3 regions of the Mesorhizobium sp. M0898 genome follow, and region 3 is predicted to be linked to each of the others. Evidence: predicted binding sites of a transcription regulator. Region 3 holds the regulator's gene; each other region holds the start of a gene.
The links. Region 3 encodes LexA, which represses DNA repair genes until DNA is damaged. Its sites were predicted from a motif close to TGTTCNNNNTGTGTTCNG; they were not measured.
Positions count from the first base shown of each region.

Region 1: a site for LexA is predicted at 2,225-2,242, ahead of NKH90_RS21850 (YifB family Mg chelatase-like AAA ATPase). Genes of this name have one in related genera too.
Region 2: a site for LexA is predicted at 1,655-1,672, ahead of uvrA (excinuclease ABC subunit UvrA). Genes of this name have one in related genera too.

Region 1 is NZ_JAMYOE010000023.1:48,056-52,969, reverse strand. It holds gene NKH90_RS21865 (glycosyltransferase) at 1-625, shown strand, start outside; gene NKH90_RS21860 (GtrA family protein) at 634-1,008, shown strand; gene gshB (glutathione synthase) at 1,226-2,167, shown strand; gene NKH90_RS21850 (YifB family Mg chelatase-like AAA ATPase) at 2,335-3,864, shown strand; gene NKH90_RS21845 (malate synthase G) at 4,117-4,914, opposite strand, start outside.
Region 2 is NZ_JAMYOE010000001.1:177,519-182,432, forward strand. It holds gene NKH90_RS00950 (SRPBCC family protein) at 1-488, shown strand, start outside; partial or broken gene NKH90_RS00955 (ATP-dependent Clp protease proteolytic subunit) at 515-748, shown strand; gene NKH90_RS00960 (hypothetical protein) at 763-1,125, shown strand; gene uvrA (excinuclease ABC subunit UvrA) at 1,822-4,743, shown strand; gene NKH90_RS00970 (DUF302 domain-containing protein) at 4,743-4,914, shown strand, end outside.
Region 3 is NZ_JAMYOE010000001.1:74,796-79,709, reverse strand. It holds gene NKH90_RS00410 (ComEC/Rec2 family competence protein) at 1-1,557, shown strand, start outside; gene lexA (transcriptional repressor LexA) at 1,551-2,285, opposite strand; gene kynU (kynureninase) at 2,733-3,980, shown strand; gene NKH90_RS00395 (hormone-sensitive lipase) at 4,074-4,904, shown strand; gene NKH90_RS00390 (molybdopterin molybdotransferase MoeA) at 4,912-4,914, opposite strand, start outside.

The sequences.
Region 1 (4,914 bases), on a different contig from region 3:
GACAGGCCACGCCTTCGGCAACCGCATCTTCAACAGCCTCTACAAACGTTTGTTTGGCTCGGACTTTACCGATATCTTCTCGGGTTACCGCGCCTTCACCAGGCGCTTCGTCAAGAGTTTTCCCGCCGTTTCCGGCGGTTTCGAGATCGAGACCGAAATGTCGGTGCACGCCTCGCAGCTCAAATTGCCGGTCAGCGAGATCGGCCTCGACTATGGCCGCCGGCCGGAAGGCTCCTCGTCGAAGCTGTCGACCTTTCGCGACGGCGCGAAGATCCTGTGGATGTTCGCCATGCTGATGAAGGAGACGCAGCCGCTGCGTTTCTTCGGCGCTTTTTCGGTGTTCTTCCTGGCATCAAGCCTGTTTCTGATGGCGCCGGTGCTGATCGAGTTCGCCGAAACCGGGCTTGTGCCGCGCATGCCGACGTGGGTGCTGTCGGTCGGGCTGCTGCTGCTGTCGATGCTGGCGGCGGTGACCGGGGTAATCCTCGATTCGGTGTCGCGCGGCCGGGCCGAGCAGAAGCGCATCTTCTATCTGTCGATGCCTTCCGGCCGCGTCGAACGCGAACGCGCAAGTGCGCTCGCGACTTTGAAGACCGGACCGCGCAAGACCCCGCGGGCGGCTTAGAGCCCTAAATGGGACGCCTCGCCCGCTTCATTGTCGCCGGCGGTATCGGCTTCGTCGCCGACGCGGCGGCGCTTTGGCTGGTGTTGGCGATAGCGCCGCTTGGCCCCTTCGCAGCCCGAATCATCTCGATCGGTTTTGCCTTGTCCGTCACCTGGCTGATCAATCGCCATCTGACCTTCTCGCCTTCCAGCCGCGGCGTCGCGCAAGAGGGCGCACGCTATGGCGGCGTCGGCATCGCCACCAGCCTCGTCAATTATCTCGTCTATTGCGCCATGCTGTTCGCGCTGCCGATGGTGCCGCCGCTCGTCGCCCTTGCGGTCGCCTCGCTGGTTGCCATGGCGCTGTCCTTCCTCGGCTATTCCAAGCTGGTCTTCGACCGCTGAACGCACATCGCATTGGGGTCTGCGCCAGAAGCGCAGCCTCATCATGACCTTGGCCGATTGGCAGAGGCCGCCGATTTCCTTATATCGCTCTCGTCGATGCATCGGCCCGAAAAATCGGAATCGATTTTCGGAAAGCGCGATGCATGGATTCAAAGTGTTGGAGCGTATGTGCGTCCGGGTGGACGCACGTTCGTTGCAACTGCGCCGGAGAGCACCCATGCCCCTGAAAGTCGCCGTCCAGATGGACCACATCTCTACCGTGTCGATTGCCGGCGACACGTCGTTTGCGCTGTCGCTGGAAGCGCAGCGGCGCGGGCACCAGCTGTTCCACTACACGCCCGACCGGCTGTCGCTGCGCGAAGGCAAGGTGTTTGCCCGTATCGAGGCGATGCAGGTCCGCGACGAGAAGGGCAACCATTATTCGCTGGGCGAGAAGGTGCGCACCGATCTTGCGGAGATGGACGTCATCCTTTTGCGGCAGGATCCGCCCTTCGACATGAACTACATCACCACCACGCATATCCTCGAGCGCATCCATCCGAAGACGCTGGTGGTCAACGACCCGGCCTGGGTGCGCAACAGCCCGGAAAAGATCTTCGTCACCGAATTTCCCGACCTGATGCCGGACACGCTGATCACCAAGGACCCGCTCGAGGTCGCCGCCTTTCGCAAGGAGTTCGGCGATATCATCGTCAAGCCGCTCTACGGCAATGGCGGCGCCGGCATCTTTCACCTGCACGAGGCCGACCGCAACCTCGCCTCGCTGCTCGAAATGTTCGGCCAGTTGTTCCGCGAACCCTACATCGTGCAGCGCTACCTCAAGGAGGTGCGGGGTGGCGACAAGCGCATCATCCTGATTGACGGCGAGCCTGTCGGCGCCATCAACCGCGTGCCGGCCGAGCATGATTCGCGCTCCAACATGCATGTCGGCGGCCGCGCCGAAAAGACCGAATTGACGGAACGCGAACGCGAGATCTGCGCCCGCATCGGCCCCGCGCTGAAAGAGCGCGGCTTCATCCTCGTCGGCATCGACGTCATCGGCGACTACATGACCGAGATCAACGTGACCTCACCGACCGGCATACGCGAAGTGCAGCGCTTCGGCGGCGCCGACATCGCCAGCCTGTTCTGGGATGCCGTGGAGGAGAAGCGCAACTAGCGTACATTGCTTCTGGAAGCGGCCGCGTTGCAAACCATTGCAGCCGTGGCGCTCAGCTGTTCCCCAAATGTTCTTGCCTTCGCCGGTAATCTGTGGTTGTCTCCGGTGACGCCGTTCGCGGCATGATCGCAAAGGCTTGGGGCAAAGCCTGCATCCGGGGTGAAGACATGGTGGCGCGGGTTCGCACGGTTGCTTTCCAGGGCATTGAGGCCGTGCCGGTCGACGTGCAGGTGATGATCGCGCCGGGCAAGGTCAACATGCACATCGTCGGGCTGGCCGACAAGGCTGTCGCCGAAAGCCGCGAGCGGGTGCAGGCAGCGCTGCATGCATCCGGCCTGTCGATGCCGTCGAAGAAGGTCACCGTCAATCTGGCGCCGGCCGACCTGCCCAAGGAAGGCAGCCACTACGATCTGCCGATCGCCCTCGGGCTGATGGCGGCGCTCGGCGCCATTCCGGGCGACATGCTGGCCGGCTATGTCGTGCTTGGCGAATTGTCGCTCGACGGCACCATTGCCGCGGTGGCCGGCGCGCTGCCGGCGGCGATCGGCGCCAATGCCGAAGGCAAGGGCTTGATCTGCCCGTTCGCCTGCGGGCCGGAAGCGGCGTGGGCCGGCAAGGATTTCGACATATTGGCGCCGCGCAGCCTGATCGCCATCGCCAATCATTTTCGCGGCACGCAGGTTCTGTCGCGGCCGGAAGCCGGCATCCATGCCGCGGCGCGCGACCTGCCCGATCTCGCCGATATCAAGGGCCAGGAGACCGCCAAGCGGGCGCTGGAGGTGGCGGCCGCCGGCGGCCACAATCTTTTGATGGTCGGACCGCCGGGGTCGGGAAAGTCGATGCTGGCGCAGCGGCTGCCGTCGATCCTACCGCCGCTGGCGCCCAGGGAATTGCTCGAAGTCTCGATGATCGCCTCGGTGGCCGGCGAACTCGGCGAAGGAAAACTCACCGACCGGCGGCCGTTCCGCGCGCCACATCATTCGGCCTCGATGGCGGCGATGGTCGGCGGCGGTCTGCGCGTGCGGCCGGGCGAGGCCTCGCTTGCCCATCACGGCGTGCTGTTCCTCGACGAGTTCCCCGAATTCTCGCCGCAGGCGCTCGATGCACTGCGCCAGCCGCTCGAGACCGGCGACTGCATGATCGCGCGCGCCAATCATCGCGTCACCTATCCGGCGCGTATCCAGCTGGTCGCGGCGATGAACCCGTGCCGTTGCGGCATGGCCGGCGAGCCGGGCTATCGCTGCCTGCGCGGCGATCGCTGTCGCACCGACTACCAGGCGCGCATTTCCGGCCCGCTGCTCGATCGCATCGATCTCAGGATCGAGGTGCCGGCGGTCTCGGCCAGCGATTTGATCCGGCCGGACCGGGCCGAGAAAAGTGCCGCCGTCGCACTACGTGTTGCCCGCGCCCGTACGATCCAGCGCGAGCGCTTCGAGCGGCTCGGCGCGACCGCCACCACCAACGCCCATTGCTCGCCGTCAGTCATCGAGGAGATCGCCATGCCCGATGCCGCCGGCCTGTCGCTGCTCAGGGACGCCAGCGAAAAGCTCGGCTTTTCCGCACGAGCCTATCACCGCGTCTTGAAGGTGGCGCGGACCCTGGCCGATCTCGAGGCCAGCGAGACGGTCGGCCGCATCCATCTGGCCGAAGCGATTTCCTATCGCATGAGTTCGGAACGGATGGCGCAGGCGGCGTGACGTTCCCCTCCCCCTTGAGGGGAGGGGGGCCGCGAAGCGGCCGGGTGGGGTCGCCGGTGAGACGCTCGGCCTGTCGCATTTCGAAACCGACCGAGGTGCGGAGCGTTGCGATGCTCCTCCTAAGGCGCACCGTCAGAATTGGGTTGGCGCACTGCGTTGGCGACCCCACCCGGCCCTTCGGGCCACCCTCCCCTCAAGGGGGAGGGGGGACGCCGGCGCTTACCCTTGGCCGGCGTGCATCGTGCTTTCGGTTCAGCCGTTATCCCGCGCCTTCAGCTCCAGCCGCCGTGCGTGCAGCACTGGCTCGGTGTAGCCGTTGGGCTGGATGCGGCCTTTGAAGACCAGGTCGCAGGCGGCGAGGAAGGCGATGGACTTGTCGAAATCCGGCGCCATCGGCCGGTAGAGCCGATCGCCTTCGTTCTGGCGGTCGACGATCGCCGCCATGCGTTTCATCGTCTCCATGACCTGCTCGGGCGTGCAGACGCCGTGATGCAGCCAGTTGGCGATGTGCTGCGAGGAGATGCGCAGCGTGGCGCGGTCCTCCATCAGGCCGACGTCGTTTATGTCAGGCACTTTCGAACAGCCGACGCCCTGGTCGATCCAGCGCACGACATAGCCCAGAATGCCTTGCGCATTGTTGTCGAGTTCCTTCTGGACGTCTTCAGGCGACCAGTTCGGCCGCCTTGCTACCGGCACCGACAGGATGTCGTCCAGTTTCGCCTTGGGCCGGCTCTCCAGCGCCGCCTGGACGGCGTGGACATCGACCTTGTGGTAGTGCGTGGCGTGCAGTGTCGCCGCCGTCGGCGACGGCACCCAGGCGGTGTTGGCGCCGGCCTTGGGATGCGCGATTTTCTCGGCCAGCATCGCCGCCATAAGGTCGGGCATCGCCCACATGCCTTTGCCTATCTGGGCGTGGCCGGCCAACCCACATTCCAGCCCGATGTCGACGTTCCAGGCTTCGTAGGCGGCGATCCAGGCGGCCTGCTTCATGTCGCCCTTGCGGATCATCGGGCCGGCTTCCATCGAGGTGTGGATCTCGTCGCCGGTGCG
Region 2 (4,914 bases), 100 kb from region 3:
CAGACAAGATCGAGTTCGAGTGCGAGCTGCCCGAACCGCCGGAACAGGTGTGGCGGGCGCTGACGGTGCCGGACCTGCTCGCGGCCTGGATGATGCCGAACGACATCAAGCCCGAAATCGGCAACCGCTTTGCCTTTAAAGCGCCGAATGCGCCGATCGAGTGCGAAATCCTCGACGCGGATCCCGGACGGCTGCTGCGCTATTCCTGGCGGGAGCGGCCGACGCCCGGCGATACGCAGGTGCCGCCCGGCAATCCCCTGGACAGCGCAATGAACGACAGCCCAGTGGACAGCATCGTCACCTTTACGCTCGACCGCACCGTTTCCGGCGGCACGCATCTGCGCATCGTCCATGATGGTTTTGCTCGGGCAGCAGTGCCGGAGATCGCGATGGCAGGCGCCGGTTGCCGGCTTTCCTTTGACGCGCACACTCCCAGGCACAAGCAGATCGCCGCAAACACCCCGCGCCTCTTCCTGCGCGCGGCCTGAACGACAACAGTCAACGGAGACAACCGATGAGCGGCCTTGCCAATCTGGTGCCGATGGTGATCGAGCAGTCGAGCCGCGGCGAACGTGCCTTCGACATATTTTCGCGGCTGCTGCGCGAGCGCATCGTCTTCATCAACGGCCCGATCGATGACGGCACCTCAGCGCTGGTCTGCGCCCAGCTTCTGTCGTTGGAATCCGACAATCCCGACAAGGAGGTCTCGCTCTACATCAACTCGCCGGGCGGCGTGGTGACCAGCGGACGGAACTGAGGCGATTGAGCGCCCGCAATTTCAGCGCCATCGGTCTGGTCTTGCCGCTATCGCGGCACTATAGTCCGGCGATGACCGCCAGCTGCTCATCCAGCCTGTTATGCCTTGCCATCGCTACCGTTGCCGGCACGAACATGCTGGTGGGTATGGCACTTGCCCAAGATAATTCGACGTCTTCGCAAAAGGGCACCCTGCCCGGTGTGACCAGCGATTATCGCATCGCCGAGCCAGCGCCGCGGCCTGAGCCTGACGATATGGCTCTAGGCAGCGGCAACGGCACCTTCAAGATTGGCGATACCGACGTTCGGATTTCCGGTAGCATCACCATTGATGTCGCTACCGGCGGGGTCAGGCCCTCCAGCCGCTAAGTTCGCCTGGTGTGAACCACAAATATTGCGCTTCAAACGAACAGCCCCGCCATTGCTTTGCAACTGACGGGGCTTTCTTGGATCTGAAATCCAAATTGCCGGGAGTGTACTGCCGGCTTTTTATTTCGGATGCTTCGCGGCGTTCAGCCGACGATCCGACTAGCAGTCTCTGATTGTTGTGGGGATCGGCAGGTCAATGTGGGCAGGTAGCGCTAAACGCCTGACCTGGCTACTTATACCTGCCGCGGCTCCAGCGACACGTGGAGCCTCAAGGAACAATCCGGTGGAGTCATGCCTCTGCTCTCCTTCTGTTCGTTGCGACTGTCGTCGAAGCGCTCATCGCATAACCCGCGGCGTCTCGCAGGCTAGCCCCAGGCCGCGAGGCCATCGAAAGACGGCCGGCTTCGTTGACAATTGGATTCTGCCCCCATGACGCGGGGACGTCAACCTTGAATAGCCGGGTTGCCGAAAAATGTGATCGCGAGACGCTTTGTGAAGCCGGCTGCGCGGGCAGCTTTTGTCAGGAGCGTGTTCGGCCTTTGTTCTTTCCGCTTGCCCGTTCGCGCGAAAGGCGGTTAAACGCTTTGGTCGGGAGTTGTGGCGTCTCTCGAAAAGGCGGCGAAATTACCTACATAGGGGGTGGTCGGGAAAACCCGCCCATCCCACGAATTCCAGATTCTGAGGCGGCGACCGGCGATGGCCGACCATAAATATCTCTCCATTCGCGGGGCACGCGAACACAATCTGAAGAATGTCGATCTCGACCTGCCGCGTGACAGCCTGATCGTCATGACCGGCCTGTCGGGGTCGGGCAAGTCGTCGCTTGCCTTCGACACCATCTACGCCGAGGGCCAGCGCCGCTATGTCGAGAGCCTTTCGGCCTATGCACGGCAATTCCTCGAAATGATGCAGAAGCCGGACGTCGACCAGATCGACGGCCTGTCGCCGGCCATCTCCATCGAGCAGAAGACCACCTCGAAGAACCCTCGTTCGACGGTCGGCACCGTCACCGAGATCTACGATTATATGCGGCTTTTGTTCGCCCGCGTCGGTGTACCCTATTCGCCGGCCACCGGCCTGCCGATCGAGAGCCAGACGGTCTCGCAGATGGTCGACCGGGTGCTTGCGGTCGAGGAAGGCACCCGGCTGTTCATTCTGGCGCCGATGGTGCGCGGCCGCAAAGGCGAGTACCGCAAGGAACTGCTGGAGCTGCAGAAGAAGGGTTTTCAGCGCGTCAAAGTCGATGGCGTCTTCTATGAGATCGCCGACGTGCCGGCGCTGGACAAGAAGTACAAGCACGACATCGACGTCGTCGTCGACCGCATCGTCGTGCGCGGCGATCTGGCGACGCGGCTCGCCGATTCTATCGAGACCGCGCTGAAGCTGGCCGACGGGCTGGCGGTGGCGGAATTTGCCGACAAGCCGCTCGACGCCAGCCAGACCGGCGAGGATTCGGTCAACAAATCGAAGAACGAGACGCATGAACGCATGCTGTTCTCGGAAAAGTTCGCCTGCCCGGTGTCCGGCTTCACCATTCCCGAGATCGAGCCCAGGCTGTTCTCCTTCAACAATCCGTTCGGCGCCTGCCCGACCTGCGACGGGCTCGGCAGCCAACGCGCCATCGACGCCAGCCTGGTCGTGCCCGACGAGAATGTCTCGCTGCGCGCCGGCGCCGTCAGCCCGTGGGCGAAGTCGACCTCGCCCTATTATGCGCAGACGCTGGAAGCGCTGGGCATTGCCTATGGCTTCAAGCTCGGCGACAAGTTCAAGGATTTGAGCGAGGAGGCAAGGCAAGCCGTCCTGCACGGCACCGGCGAGCGCGAAATCACCTTCCATTATGATGACGGTCTGCGCTCCTACAAAACGACGAAAACCTTCGAGGGCGTCATCCCCAATCTCGAGCGCCGCTGGAAGGAAACCGAATCCGCCTGGATGCGCGAGGAGATCGAGCGCTTCATGTCGGCCACGCCCTGCCCGGCCTGCCGCGGCTATCGGCTGAAGCCCGAGGCGCTCGCGGTCAAGATCGCCGGCAAGCACATTGGCGAGGTCACCGAGCTGTCCATCCGCAAGGCCGACCAGTGGTTCACCGATCTGCCCGCTTCGCTCAACGACAAGCAGAACGAGATTGCGGTGCGCGTGCTCAAGGAAATCCGGGAGCGGCTGCGCTTCCTCAACGATGTCGGTCTCGACTATTTGACGCTGTCGCGCAACTCCGGCACGCTTTCAGGCGGTGAGAGCCAGCGCATCCGTCTGGCGTCGCAGATCGGCTCCGGCCTGACCGGCGTACTTTACGTGCTGGATGAGCCGTCGATCGGTCTGCACCAGCGCGACAACGCCCGCCTGCTCGACACGCTGAAGCATCTGCGCGACATCGGCAACACGGTCATCGTCGTCGAGCATGACGAGGACGCCATCCTGCATGCCGACTACGTCGTCGATATCGGCCCGGCGGCCGGCATCCATGGCGGCCACATCATCGCCCAGGGCACGCCGCAGCAGATCATGGCGACGCCCGCTTCGATCACCGGCAAATACCTGTCGGGCGAGCTCGAAGTGGCGACGCCGGCAGCGCGGCGTGAGGCCAAGAAGAACCGCCGGCTGAAGGTCGTCGGCGCGCGCGGCAACAACCTGAAGAACGTCACCGCCGAAATCCCGCTCGGCACGTTTACCGCCGTCACCGGCGTATCCGGCGGCGGCAAGTCGACCTTCCTGATCGAGACCCTGTTCAAGGCGGCGTCGCGCCGCATCATGGGCTCGCGCGAGCATCCGGCCGAGCACGACCGCATCGAGGGGTTGGAATTCCTCGACAAGGTCATCGACATCGACCAGTCGCCGATCGGGCGCACCCCGCGCTCCAACCCCGCCACCTATACCGGCGCCTTCACGCCGATCCGCGACTGGTTCGCCGGCCTGCCGGAGGCCAAGGCGCGCGGCTACCAGCCGGGCCGCTTCTCGTTCAACGTCAAGGGCGGCCGCTGCGAAGCCTGCCAGGGCGATGGCGTCATCAAGATCGAGATGCACTTCCTGCCCGATGTCTACGTCACCTGCGACGTTTGCCACGGCAAGCGTTACAATCGCGAGACGCTCGACGTCCTGTTCAAGGGCAAATCGATCGCCGACGTTCTCGACATGACGGTCGAAGAAGGCGTCGATTTCTTCGCCGCCGTGCCCGGCGTGCGCGACAAGCTGGAGACGCTGAAACGGGTCGGCCTCGGCTACATCCATGTTGGCCAGCAGGCAACGACTTTGTCGGGCGGCGAGGCGCAGCGCATCAAGCTCGCCAAGGAACTATCACGCAAGGCGACCGGCAAGACGCTCTACATCCTCGACGAGCCAACCACCGGCCTGCATTTCCACGACGTAGCCAAGCTGCTCGAAGTGCTGCACGAGCTGGTCGACCAGGGCAACACGGTCGTCGTCATCGAGCACAATCTCGAGGTGATCAAGACGGCTGACTGGGTACTCGATCTTGGCCCCGAAGGTGGTGACGGCGGCGGTGAGCTGGTGGCGTCCGGCACGCCGGAGGACATCGTCCGCGAAAAACGCAGCTATACCGGGCAGTTCCTGAGGGACTTGCTGGAGCGGCGCCCCGGAGGCAAGCGCGAAGCGGCGGAGTGATGGCAAAGAACGGTCTCATCACGGTCCAAAGCCGCTTCGGCGTGGCCGAAACGATCGATCGCCTGGTCGGGACTGTGGAACGTGCAGGATTGCTGGTCTTCGCCCGCATTGACCACGCCGCCGGTGCGCGCATTGTCGAAGCTTCCCTGCGTCCGACCCAGCTTCTGATTT
Region 3 (4,914 bases):
ATCGGCGGTGCCGAGGGCGAGATTGCTGCTGCGCTGATCGTCGGCGTGCGCGCCGGCATTCCCGAGGAGATCAACGAAGCGATGCGGCGCACCGGCATCTACCACATCATCTCCATCTCGGGGCTGCATATGGCGTTGGTCGCCGGCACCATCATGGCGCTGCTGCGGGGTGCCTTCGCGCTGTTTCCCGATTTCTCATCGCGACGGCCGGTCAAGAAATATGCCGCGGCCGCCGCGCTTTTTTCGATTGCGGCCTACCTCGTCTTTTCCGGCATTGTCGTGGCGGCCGAACGCAGCTTCATCATGCTGGCGGTGATGCTTATCGCCGTGCTGTTCGACCGGGCCGCGCTCACCATGCGCAACCTGGCGATCTCGGCCATCGCGGTCATCCTGGTGTCGCCGCACGAGGTGGTCGGTCCGAGTTTCCAGATGTCCTTCGCCGCGACGGCGGCCCTTGTCGGCGCCTATGCAGGCTGGTCCGATTACCGCGCCGGCAGGGCCACCACGCCGCCGCCGCGGCAGTCGCCGCTACGCTTTGCCACTCGAAAGGTCCTGCTGGGCATGTGCGGTCTGGCGATGACCTCGATCATTGCAGGGAGCGCCACGGCGCTTTTCGCCATATGGCATTTCCAGCGCGTGGCGCCGCTCAGCCTGTTCGCCAATCTGGCCATCATGCCCATCGTGTCACTGGTCGTCATGCCCTTCGCCGTTCTCAGCGCGCTGGCGATGCCGTTCGGTGCGGATGGCCCTTTTCTCTATGTCATGGGCAAGGGGCTGACGGCGATGATCGCCCTGTCCGGGTGGATCTCGGAGCGCTCTCCGATCGATGCGGTCGGGCTGATTTCGCTGAGATCCGTCCTTCTGGTGACGATCGCCCTCGTCATTGCCAGCATGGCGACGACGTGGTTGCGGCTGGCGGCACTTCCTTTTGCGCTCGCCGGCTTGCTGACGGCAACGCAGACACGCATACCCGACGTATTGGTCTCGGAGGACGCACGGCTGGTCGCGCTGCCGATCGGCAGCGGTGAACTCGCGGTCAACCGGGCACGCCCGAATGAGTTCACCATCGACAACTGGAAACGCGCGCTCACATCAGAGGCTATCGTCGCGCCGGAAACACCTGGAAAGAACGACCCGCAATTCGACATTGCCGATCCGGCCGACCTACCGCCGGGCATGCCGTTCATTTGCACGGACGGCCTCTGCCTTGCCAGGCATCCATCCGGCGCGATCATCGCGCAAGCCAAGGACCGCGATACTGCGCGGCCAGCCTGCGCCTTTGCCAGCTTGATCGTCATCGACGACGCCACCGCCCATAACCCCTGCTACTACGACCGGCTGGTCCTCGTCGTCACCAAACGGCAACTGGCGCGCGCGGGAAGTGCCGCCGTCTATTTCGATCCACAAGCGGCAACACGCGCCGAGATCCGCTTCGCCGTCGAAAAATCATACCGGCCCTGGCACGTGCAGCGGAAATTTTCACGCGCGGCACGGGGCCTGCCGCCATACCGCCGGGCCGACAACCCCAAAGCCGGCGCCAAGGGCGGAGCTCAGTAGCGGCGGATCAGTCCGACGAGCTTGCCCTGCACCTTGACCCTGTCTGGTCCGAAGATGCGCGTCTCGTAGGCCGGATTGGCGGCTTCCAGGGCGATCGAGGCGCCCTTGCGGCGGAACCGCTTCAGCGTCGCTTCCTCCTCGTCGACCAGTGCCACCACGATCTCACCGGGGCTCGCCGTATCGGCATTGCGGATGATCACCGTGTCGCCGTCGAAAATGCCGGCCTCGATCATCGAATCGCCTTTGACCTCCAGCGCATAATGCTCGCCGCCCATGATCATATCCGGCGGCACCGAAATCGAATGCGTCTGGTGCTGGATGGCGTCGATCGGCACACCGGCAGCGATGCGGCCCATCACCGGGATCGAAACGGCGGCGACGACATCGTCGTCATTTCCGGCTGCGGGCACGCGCGACGATGTCGGCTTGCCTTGCCGAGGGGCGCCTTGCCCAAGACTGCCCTGGATGACACTCGGCGAGAACTTGCGTGCCGCATTGAGGCCGGGGGCGATCGAGTCAGGCAGGCGTAGCACCTCCAGCGCACGGGCCCGGTTGGGCAAACGGCGAATGAAGCCGCGCTCCTCCAGCGCCGTAATCAGCCGGTGGATTCCGGATTTGGAAGCCAGGTCGAGCGCTTCCTTCATCTCGTCGAATGAAGGCGGGATACCGCTTTCCTTCAACCTTTCGTGGATGAACATAAGCAGTTCGTGTTGTTTGCGTGTCAGCATAGCGACCCCCAACAGAATCAGAAAAACAAACCCAGAACAAACACTATCTGTTCCAGTTGTGTTCCGCAACTGTTTAAAGTTTAATGAATGCGTTAAGGCTCGGGAAACAAACGACGTCCCCTACCGGCGTACCGCATTTTCACCGCCGCGAGCCTCATCGCCTTGATTCTGCTTTCGTTTGCGCCCTTCTGGCCTCCTAGAAGGCGGCACTGGCATCGGCCGTCGGTCGGCAAAAGGCACGGAATTGAACCCGTATCGACTGTGCGGTTTGGTCAATGCACCGTGAACGAAACGAACTCAAAACGCCAACCTCGGGTTAAGTCCCGGTTTCCACCGCCTGGTCAGGCTGCTTCTCGCCGGTGGAGCCTTGCTGCGCGCAACCAAGTAATGGAAGAACAGTCGATGCGTGTCCGACGTTGCGTTGGATCTTGGGGGAGCAGACAAATCATGACAGGAATTCCCGATCTCGTGGCCATAAAGGCGATGGATGCCGCGGATCCGCTGCGCGCGATGCGCGACCGCTTTGTGTTGCCGCAAGGAGTGATCTATCTCGACGGCAATTCGCTAGGAGCTGCTTCACGTGCCGCTTTCGATGAACTGCACAAGGCCGCGACCGAAGAATGGTCGTATGATCTCATCCGCGCATGGAACACCGCCGGCTGGTTCAACATGCCGCTTGAACTTGGCGACCAGCTCGGGCGCCTGATCGGTGCCGCGGCCGGCCAGACGGTGGTCTGCGACACGACATCGGTCAACATCTACAAGCTGCTGCACGCCGCCATGGCCATGCGACCGGAGCGGCAGGTCATCGTCGCCGAGGGCGATAGTTTTCCGACGGACCTCTACATGGCTGAGGGTGTGGTTTCGACGCGAAAAGATACGCTGCTGCGCCTCTCGGGAGTCGACGCGCCGACCATCGAAGAGCTGATCGACGAACGCACCGCTGTGGTGCTGGTCAACCACGTCAACTATAAGTCGGGCGAACTGCGCGACATGCCGGCGCTGACGCGCAGGGCTCAGGAAGCCGGGGCGATGATCGTCTGGGATCTCTGCCACACCGCCGGCGCGATGCCAGTCGAACTCGACAAGGCAAACGCCGATTTTGCCGTTGGCTGCACCTACAAATATCTGAATGGCGGCCCGGGCGCGCCTGCCTTCATCTATGCGGCTGAGCGGCATCTTTCCGACATCCAGCAGCCGCTCACCGGCTGGTGGGGCCATGCACGGCCCTTCGCCTTCGAGCCAGGCTATGCGGCCGGCACCGGCATCCGCCGGTTTCTGTGCGGCACGCAGCCGGTCTTGTCGATGCGCACGCTGAAGGGCGCGCTCGACATCTGGAACGATGTCGACATGACGGCGGTGCGCAAGAAGAGCATCGCGCTGGCGGATCTGTTCATCGAGCTTGTCGAGGCAAAGTGCGGCACGTACGGGCTCACGCTCGAAAGCACGCGCGATGGGGAAAAACGCGGCAGCCAGATTTCATTCATGCATGAGCATGGCTACCAGGTCATGCGCGCGCTGATCGAACGTGGCGTGATCGGCGATTTTCGCGCGCCATCGACCATGCGCTTCGGCTTCACCCCGCTCTATATCGGCTATGCCGATGTCTGGCAGGCCGTCAAAGTGCTTGAGGACATCCTGCACACCGGTGCGTGGAAGGATGCGCGCTTCGCCATCAAAGCAGCTGTCACTTGAGATTGATGCAAGAGCTGGAATCGTGAGGCTGGCGACGACGCGCCGCGCGATGCTCACGGCTACGTTGCAAGGCCATGCCAGGGAGGGCGCAGGGTGTTCGAACGTCACATTGCCGATTGGGACAACGCCTATGCCAACGGCGCCAACATAGCCGGCAGCGATCGCTGGCCGGCGGCCTGGATCGAGCCCGCGCGGGTTTTCCGCGACGTGCTTTCGACCGAGGGCAGGGCGCGGCTCGACATGGCCTATGGCGACAACCCACGCAACCGGCTCGATCTTTTCCTGCCGGCCATCAAGCCCAAGGGACTCGTGGTGTTCGTTCATGGCGGCTACTGGATGGAATTCGACAAGAATTTCTGGTCGCATCTTGCCGCTGGCCCTGTTGATCGCGGCTATGCGGTGGCGATGCCGTCCTACACGCTCTGTCCGCAGATACGCATCGGCGGCATCGTCAAGGAAGTCGGCGCGGCGATCGGCAAGGCGGCGGCGATCGTTGCAGGGCCGCTGATGCTGACCGGGCACTCGGCCGGCGGCCATCTTGTTAGCCGGATGGTCACGGCGACGACGCCGCTGGCGCCCGAAGTCGTCCGGCGCGTTCGTCATGTGGTGTCGATCTCGGGGGTGCACGATTTGCGCCCGATCATGCGCACCGGCATGAACGAGACGCTGGCGATCGATGAGGCCGAGGCGCAGGCCGAAAGTCCGGTGCTGCTGCGCCCGATGGACAAGGCCCGCCTGACCTGCTGGGCCGGCGGCGGCGAGCGCGCCGAATTCCTGCGTCAGAGCGCGTTGCTGGCCAACATCTGGATCGGCCTGGGTACCGCGACCAGCTCGGTGGTCGAGCCTGACCGGCATCATTTCAACATCATCGACGGTTTGGCCGATCCAGACCATCCGCTGACCCGGACCTTGATTTCGGAGTGAGGCAGGTTCA